One region of the Peribacillus sp. NPDC006672 genome, then DNA from elsewhere that is predicted to be linked to it. Evidence: riboswitches for the same ligand, from Rfam matches in the RefSeq annotation. Region 1 holds a riboswitch; the other holds the start of a gene.
The links. Region 1 has a riboswitch for cobalamin ahead of ACQKKK_RS05995 (ABC transporter substrate-binding protein). Riboswitches for the same ligand answer to the same signal wherever they lie in the genome.
Positions count from the first base shown of each region.

Region 2: linked by a shared signal. The riboswitch ahead of ACQKKK_RS05510 (ribonucleoside-diphosphate reductase subunit alpha) and the one ahead of ACQKKK_RS05995 (ABC transporter substrate-binding protein) in region 1 are both predicted to bind cobalamin.

Region 1 covers NZ_JBNNOR010000003.1:20,620-25,252, reverse strand. Annotated here, with positions in the region: gene ACQKKK_RS06005 (heme ABC transporter ATP-binding protein) at 1-945, opposite strand, end outside; gene ACQKKK_RS06000 (FecCD family ABC transporter permease) at 952-2,007, opposite strand; gene ACQKKK_RS05995 (ABC transporter substrate-binding protein) at 1,970-2,941, opposite strand; cobalamin riboswitch at 3,100-3,275, opposite strand; gene ACQKKK_RS05990 (polysaccharide deacetylase family protein) at 3,362-4,255, opposite strand; tRNA gene ACQKKK_RS05985 (tRNA-Arg) at 4,453-4,526, shown strand.
Region 2 covers NZ_JBNNOR010000002.1:433,523-438,155, forward strand. Annotated here, with positions in the region: gene ACQKKK_RS05505 (manganese-dependent inorganic pyrophosphatase) at 1-716, opposite strand, end outside; cobalamin riboswitch at 1,010-1,189, shown strand; gene ACQKKK_RS05510 (ribonucleoside-diphosphate reductase subunit alpha) at 1,328-3,625, shown strand; gene ACQKKK_RS05515 (ribonucleotide-diphosphate reductase subunit beta) at 3,672-4,633, shown strand, end outside.

The sequences.
Region 1 (4,633 bases):
ATCATGGTGGACATGCCTATTCACGAAATATTTATGCCAGCCCGTACCCGAACCGGTCACTCCAGAAGACATCGTTCTAAGCGGAATCGGAGAATTCAATTGAATCATCTCAGGTCCCACTGTCAGATATGATTCGTCAATTTCCAATGGGATAGTGTCATTGCCATGCTTCTCCGGAACGATGAACATTTGAGGTTTCGGAAGTGCGGGATGTGGATGTTTTTCGATCGTCGTATGATATACACCTTGAATCCGTTCCTGTTGGAGCACTCCATTCGGCACATCAACAACCTGAATTTGCCCTTTTTCAAGCAACATAAGCCGATCACAATATAATCCAGCCAAATTCAAATCATGAAAAATTGAAATAACGGTTAACTCCTGTTCTTTTGCCATTTTTCTCATAAGATCAAGAAGGTCCTTTTGATAGGAAAGATCCAAGTGGTTCGTAGGTTCATCCAAAAAAAGAATTTCCGGTTCTTGGGCAAGTGCCTGTGCCAGCAAGACCCGTTGTCTCTCCCCTCCTGATAATCGTTCAAAATGAAGATCCTGGAAATCCGCTACTCCCGTTTGTTCCATAACCCGTTGGACGATCGTTTCATCTTCTGCGGACCAACTATGGAACCAGCCTGTTTGATGGGCATATCTCCCAAGTGAGACCGTCTCTTTTACTGTATAGGAGAAAGCTAATGAGGAATGTTGAGGGAGCACGGCAATGACCTGTGCAAGTTGTTTTGATGAATATTCCTTCAAATCCCTACCTCTTATCCGTACGCTTCCGCCCTTATAATCAAGCACGCCGCTAAGCATACTTAAAAGCGTCGTTTTTCCGCTGCCATTAGGACCAAGGATACCGAATAATTCCCCTTTATGTACATCAAAAGAGACAGAGTCCAAAACAGTTTTGTTGTCATATCCACCTGTTAACCCTTTTACTTCAAGCATCCGTTTTTACCCTTCTCTCCGTCTCTTTAATAAAATCAGCGCAAATGCCGGTGCCCCGATAAGTGAGGTGATCACCCCGATTGGCAGTTCCGATGGGGCAATGATCGTTCGTGCCACAAAATCCGCCAATATTAAAAATCCGCTTCCTATCAACAATGACAACGGAAGCAAATGTTTATGGTCAGGTCCCCAAATCTTTCGGACCAAATGAGGAATGACCAATCCTACAAAGCCAATCGCCCCCGAAACGGCAACGGCTGCCCCTGTCAATGTCGAACCGGCTATCAAGATCCACATTTTCCGCCGCTTAACATTCACACCTAAGTGTTTTGCCCGGTCTTCCCCGAAAGTCATTGCATTCAATTCACTTGTATTCATGATCAAGGTCAACGAACCAATGATAAAAAACGGCAAAATGATTGCAATATAATTCCATCCACGCATGGAAACGCTTCCCATCAGCCAGCCGATGATTTGTCTTAATTCATCACCCGTCAGCGCAATCATCAATGAAATGAAGGCACTTAAAAACGAGCTGAAAATGATTCCCGTTAAAATGATCGTTTCCACTTTCATCGATCGATCCATTTTTTTTGCAAAAGTCAGTACGCAGAGCATCGTGAGCACTGAGCATAAGATGCTCAATGCCGGAAGAGTATATAAACCGATGAATGGCAGTGATATATTCAAGAATATTGTCAATACAGCGCCGACCGATGCTCCAGATGAAATACCTAATGTGTAAGGATCAGCGAGCGGGTTCCGGAGCAGTCCCTGAAAAGCCGCACCCGCAATCGCAAGTGATGACCCAACCAAACCCGCAAGCAACACACGCGGCAAGCGGATGTTCATCACGATATTCGTAAGCATCACATCAGAATCAGCAGAAACCGGTAAATGAAAAATCTCCTTGCCGATTATTTGTATAAGTACGGGAATCGGTACTGGCACCGAACCAAAGGAAATGCCTATCGTCATTGCAATTAACAAAAATAACAACGCAATTAAATAAGCAAACGTCCATTTAGTTGTCAAATAGGTTCGGATAGACTGATTTGGCAAGTTCCTCTACTCCCTCTATTAAGCGTGGACCGGAACGGGTCACCAAGTCAGAATGGACATCAAAGACTTGGCCATTCTTAACGGCATTTACATCTTGCCATCCTTTTCGGCCCGTCACTTCACTAACTGGATCTTTCGTATAATAACCATACGTTGTAATGATGACATCAGGATTTGCAGCAATGATCGACTCTTCATCAATTTTTGCCCAACCGTCCAATTCAGCAGCAGCATTATCCGCTGAAATAATATGAAGCATCTCATTCATGAAAGTATTTTTTCCAGGTGTGAATATTTCCGGTGATGGCGAAACCTCAACAAAAACGGTCTTCCTATCCGCTTCCTTAACGGATTTGGCTTTTTCCTGAATATCCTTGAGCTTCATTTTCATATCCGTAACGATTTCTTTTGCCTTATCATGTTCTCCCGTTGCCTGCCCAATCATATCAATAGACTCATAGACTTGGTCAAAGCTTTGTGCATCATTGACTACAAGGACATCTATTCCAGCATCCTTAAGCTGCTTTAAACCCTCATTCGAATTATGGGCACTTGATGCATGGGCAAGAACAAGGTCGGGCTTCAATGAGACAATCAGCTCCGTGTTCATTTCCATTCCGCCAACTTTTTCGATTTTTTTCGTTTCTTCCGGATAATTATCATTGTCGGAAACACCAACGACCTTTTTACCCAAACCAAGTGCAAAGACCACTTCCGTATTACTTGGTATCAACGACACGATTTTCTTCGGTTTTTGTTCTATCGTAACTTTTCCCCCAGTTGCATCTTTAATCGTAATCGGGAAAGCTTTGTGTTGAGCATGATTCGTTTGCTGCTTTTCTTTTCCTTCATCAGTAGCGTCACTGCAGCCAACCATCATGCCTGCAGTAAGCAACATCAACAATATCAGACCAAAAATCTTTTTCATTTTCATTCCCCACAATCTTTTCATTTAATTTCTTCCCACCTAATAATCTCGGAAGATGCCCCCAAAACAAAAAGCACCTCCCGTTAAACGGAAGATGCTTGTATGGCAACAATATAATTACGGACTCTTAGGGTCTGCCACACACCTTCCCATCCGCGTAGGTTACAGGTGTACGAATCTTGGCAGGTCTCCTGGCTCATGGTCATCGTCAACGGCACCTTCCCATATCCCAATACAGTGGTACATAGCCGTCAGCTCCCATATACAGTGGCGGGACCGCGCTGGCATTTCACCAGCTTCCCTTTTAAGTCATTAAGACACCAAATCGTTCATATGTATATAATTTTCACTGCCTTCATTATACACCATGTAAGAATCGATTATTATATGATTTTTCTGAACAAGTTCGAAATGCACCGTCCATCTTCAATGATTTGAAGCATTTTCTATCAGCGACGCGAACCCACCGACTGATAATCCGGGTGAAATCCGAACTCGATGCAGGGCATACATCCCTTGGTCCCTTGAAGCTCCTCCAGGTTCAGTAGTGACGGCCATCTTATAGCCAGCCTCTTCTGAAAGCCTGAGACTCTCTTCATTATAACGACCAACTGGATAGGAAAGCACTGTCGTTTCCTGTTGGAGGATACGATCGAACAGATCCTTTGACTGGACCATTTCCGCTTCTTGCTGCTCTGCCGTCATGCGGTTCAGCTCCAAATGGTTAATCGTATGACTTTCGATTGAAATCCCATTCCCTCTCATCTCAACCATTTGCTTTTCAGTCAGGTGATGACCTTTATCGATGGACTTCCCGATCATGAAGACAGTCGCTTTCATATCATATTCTTTTAGTATAGGGAAAGCGTCCGTGTAGTTATCTGTATAGCCATCATCAAAAGTAAGCCAGACACACTTCTCACTTGGCATCCGATTTTCGGTTAAAACGAGGAATGCTTCTTCAGGGGATAATGTATAGTAACCATTTTCCCGAAGCCAAGCCATTTGCAATCGGAATTCCTCTTTTGGTACCCGAAGATTATTGCCTTCAGAAATGCTATGATACATCAATATTGGAAGCTGTACCGCGGACTCAGCTATTATCCAGTTTCTCGTATCGATTCGTTCAGGATATAATTCTTCCTCCGAATCCTGCCCAGTGTCATTCTCCGCTGCTGCAGCCACTTCAATGTTATCTTCCGTGATCGGCGCAGCCGTCTTTGTGCCTATACCCTCTAAAATCCCTTGTGAGCATGCTGGTAAAATTAAAATCCCCAGCAGCGTCACCATCCATAAAACTTTATTATTCCCCACTATCATTCTCCTAATTTTTTCTAGCATAATAGTACCAGAAAACCAGGAAATAATAAAGTATTCCATTTAATGAAAGGTAAGGAAACACAAGCGCTGGGTTCCCCCTATACGGCTAGATGATTTTTTTTATAATAATTATTGCTATTAACTTGAAAAGTTTGCCTATAAGAAATATAATAAATAAGTCGTCGACTTTTTTATATGTCCCAGTAGCTCAGCAGGATAGAGCGACAGCCTCCTAAGCTGTAGGTCGTAGGTTCGATTCCTATCTGGGACGCTAAAGTTTATAAACCCTGTTATAGTGCGGTTAAAGCCGTTTTATAGCAGGGTTTTTCTTTTGACTTAACTGAAAAAGGCTGCATCACGTATGTCGGATGAAAGCAC
Region 2 (4,633 bases), on a different contig from region 1:
TCAATGGCTGCTTCTATTTCGGCTTGCTTAGCAAGAACTTCGTTTGGATCTACAGCATTGACCTGAGCTATCTCCACTTTAGCCATTCCCATGGAGAATTCTTTTGCATCAAGAGTGATTAACTGGGCAATCGTCTTGTCGCTCAAGTCAGCTCCCGCCTTCAACATTTCCAAGCCATATGTTTCAGCGTTGACTCCTGCAATATCAGCCAGTTCCATAGCTGCTGCAACGTCTTGATCTGTGCATGTCGGGGATTTGAACAATAAAGAATCGGAAATGATGGCAGATAGCATAAGTCCGGCGATTGCTTTAGGGACTTCAATGCCGTTTTCTTTATAGATTTTATTTAAAATGGTTGCCGTACAGCCAACTGGTTCCGCACGGTAATATAAAGGATCGCTTGTTTCAAAGTTAGCGATACGGTGATGGTCGATAACTTCCAGCACACGGACTTGGTCAATATCTTCTGCACTTTGCTGGCGTTCGTTGTGGTCGACCAGGATTACGCCATCCGCTTCCCCTGCCACTTTTTCCACAAGGCGGGGAGCTTCGAATTTGAATTGGTCCAACGCATATTGAGTTTCACCATTCACTTCACCCAGACGAACTGGTTCAGCGTTGATTCCTAGCTGCTTTTTAAGATCTGCATAAGCGATTGCTGAACAGATTGTGTCTGTATCCGGGTTTTTATGTCCAAAAACTAATACTTTTTCCAAGATTTTATCTCCTTTTTCATAAATATTTTTCCGCGAATCCCCTTATCGCAATAAGGGAGAGTCACCATTACTATACACTTTATTTTAACACAAAATCCCGTAAATTCAGTGCTCGAATTACCCATTCCCCAATAAAATCTTTCATTCTCTATCCCTCTACATTCACTTTGTCAATAGATAAGGGTTGGTTTTTTTCAAATATATTAGTTGAATTATCATCGTATATGGCTTACGATAATATAAGCAGAAATACTAGATATTGATTACATAAACAACAATAATAACTATATATAGAATATTTTATAATCCAAGGTGCCAGTGATGGCTGAAAAGGGAATCCGGTGTAAACCCGGAACTGTCCCCGCAACTGTAAATGTGACGAAATGAGAAACCACTGTATAGCTCTCTATATGGGAAGGACTCAAAGTAGGATGATCATGAGTCAGGAGACCTGCCTTGATTTTTTCACGTTTCTTATTCTTCGGGGATTGAGATGATGAAACGATAGTATAATGGCTATTTTTTCATGGTTCTTTTATTCTATCGTTTGATCCGCTCAATCCATTGGGCGGTTTTTTTATTTTAACGGAAGTTTACAAGGAGGATTATTAATGACTCAAACATATAACTCTACCATAAGCGAAAATGACACCGAAACGAATTCAATCCAGCTTGAGATGTTATCAAAGGAATTCGAAGGCCGTCTCGATATGGAAAAGTTCAAAAAGCGTTTTATAAAATGGCTTGATCGCAAAAGTGACACAACCGATGAACAGGCATCAAAAAAACTGATTCAGCTCGCTCTTGAAAGTGTGGATATAGATGCTCCCGATTGGACGTTTGTTGCTGCAGCAGAACTATTGAATACGATGTATAGGGATGCACAGGCCAATCGGGGTTATGAAGGCATGAGTTATGGCCCGTTCTATGAACTGATCACGGAACTCTCCCAACTTTCAGAAGGCCAGCGTTATCCCATTTATAAATCAGAACTGCTAGCTTCTTATACGAAAGCGGAAATTGAGGAATTGGGTTCGGTGATCGACCCGGAAAAGGATAAATTATTTTCTTACATAGGCATCTACTTATTAAACGATCGCTACCTAGCCCGCCCCAAAAAAGACAAGGTCTACGAACTGCCTCAAGAGCGCTTCATGATCATCGCGATGGAAATCATGCGAATGGAAAAAACGGAGCATCGCCTTCAACTTATAAAAGAAGCTTACTGGGCTATGTCCAACCTTTATATGACTGTTGCGACGCCTACTCTATCCAATGCAGGTAAAACGCATGGACAGTTAAGCTCTTGTTTTATCGACGCAATTGAAGATTCCATTGACGGCATCTATCTATCTAACTACGATGCCGCAAAAGTATCAAAATTCGGCGGCGGTGTAGGTCTTTACGTTGGTAAGATTCGTTCGCTTGGTTCTGATATCCGAGGTTTCTCTGGAAACAGTTCCGGCACTACTCCCTGGATCCGACTATTCAACCAGACAGCTGTCAGTGTCGATCAATTGGGGCAACGTAAAGGTGCCATCGCGATTTACTTGGATGCCTGGCATAAAGATATCATGAGCTTCCTTGATTTGAAGACGCAAAACGGGGATGACAGATTAAAAGCCCATGATATTTTTACAGGTGTATGTATTCCTGATTTGTTCATGGAGGCTGTACGCGACAGAAAAGAATGGTATCTTTTCGATCCGCATACCGTCAAGCAAACCCTTGGATTCTCACTTGAAGATCTTTATGACGAGAAGAAAGGCGAAGGAAGCTTCAGGAATCATTATGCACTTGCTGTCGAGGCCGCAGAAAATGGTACACTTCCAAACTATAGCTTTGAAAAAATCAATGCGATGGACATCATGAAAAGCATCATGATTTCTCAATTAGAAGAAGGCGTACCATATATGTTCTATCGCGATGAAGTGAACCGGAAGAATCCTAATAAACATAAAGGCATGATTTATTGTTCTAACCTTTGTACGGAGATTGCTCAAAACTTAAGCCCTTCGACGATCACGGATGAATATGAAACAGAAGATGGAGATGTCGTTGTGGTCCGTAAAAGCGGCGATTTCGTTGTCTGCAACCTATCATCCATTAACTTGCCCCGTGCGGTGAGCAGCGATGTTTTGGAGAGGTTAATTCCCATTCAGATCCGGATGCTGGATAACGTCATTGATGTGAATAATCTTCCGGTCAAGCAAGCATCCATCTCGAACAAACGTTACCGGGCAATTGGTTTAGGAACGTTTGGATGGCATCATTTACTTGCCACTCAGAATATTTATTGGGAATCGGATGAGGCTGTTCACTATGCCGATGCTTTATACGAAAAGATCGCTTACTTAACAATCAAAGCATCCAACGAGTTGGCCAAGGAAAAAGGATCCTACCCATATTTCGAAGGATCAGATTGGCATACAGGGGAATATTTCGAACTTCGTGACTATACAGATCAAAAATGGATGGATTTAAAAGCAAATGTGCAGGAACACGGTACCCGTAATGGATATTTAATGGCTATTGCCCCCAATTCATCGACTGCTAAGATCGGTAATTCAACGGATGGAATTGATCCTTTGTATGAAATTGAATTTTACGAAGAAAAGAAAAACTTCAAATTCAAGGTGACCGCACCAGGCTTGACGCCAAATACGTATGAATATTATAAAAAGACCCGCTTTAATTTGGACCAACTGGAGAGCATCAGGCAAAATGCAGCCCGCCAACGCCATATTGACCAGGCAATCAGCTTTAATCTGTATGTACACAACACAATCAAAGCGAAGGTCCTATTGGATATCCATTTAACGGCGTGGGAATCCGGGTTGAAATCAACGTATTATGTTCGTTCGACTTCTTCCGAATATGACAATGCCTGCGAAAGCTGTTCTAGTTAACGACGATCATAACCTTAGTAATCTATTCTTAAAGGAGTTTTCACGAATGACCAATCATATAAAAAAGATCCGGATGCTGGAACCAACGCATCCAACTAAAGCGACCGGTGTTTTCAAAGGAGAAGCTTCAGGCTTTCTCCTTTGGAACGATATTCAGTATGAGAAATTCTATGATACCTATACACAGCTCATCAATAACTTTTGGAAGCCTTCGAGCGTGAACATGATTCAGGATAAAAAGCAGTGGGGAGAATTGGACGAAGATATACAGGACGCTTTTCTTGATATCCTTACGATGATTGCTGGAATGGACAGTCTACAAACGCCTACTTTAGTAGAAATCCTTCGGTACATAAAGGATCCTGCGGCAAAAGCTATCCTGGCAAACATGGCCCAGCAGGAATCCATCCATAATGAATCCTATTCCTATATCCTTGCTTCCCTGATACCGGTAGGCAAGCAAAAACAGCTTTTCGACCGCATTAAAGAACATCCGGAAGTGATTAAGCGTAATCAACCGATCGTGGATGCCTATCAAAAGTTCGTGGACGATCCAAGCCCTCAGCATTTATTCGAGGCACTGATCCATTCAACGAACCTCGAAGGGATTTATTTCTATCTGGCTTTCGCCTTCTATTATAATTTAGGACGCCAGAACCTTATGACCGGCTCGGCTACGATGATATCCTATATCCATCGCGATGAAATGGTCCATTTCGATTTCATTGGAATGCTCGTTCAAATCTTGATGTATGAATATCCAGAGTTAAATAATGAAGAAAACACGAAATTCATCTATACAACGATTGAAAAAGCCGTCGAACTCGAAAAGGAATGGTCTGAATATATGCTTGAAGATATCCAAACCAAAGCCGATCTCGATTTGGAAGAGTTCAATGAATACATCGAATATATCGCCAACAAACGGTTACGTATGCTAGGCCTTGAAAACTTGTATAAAGAGTATAGCGAAAACCCGATGCCATGGATCAAAACGTTCGATGATGA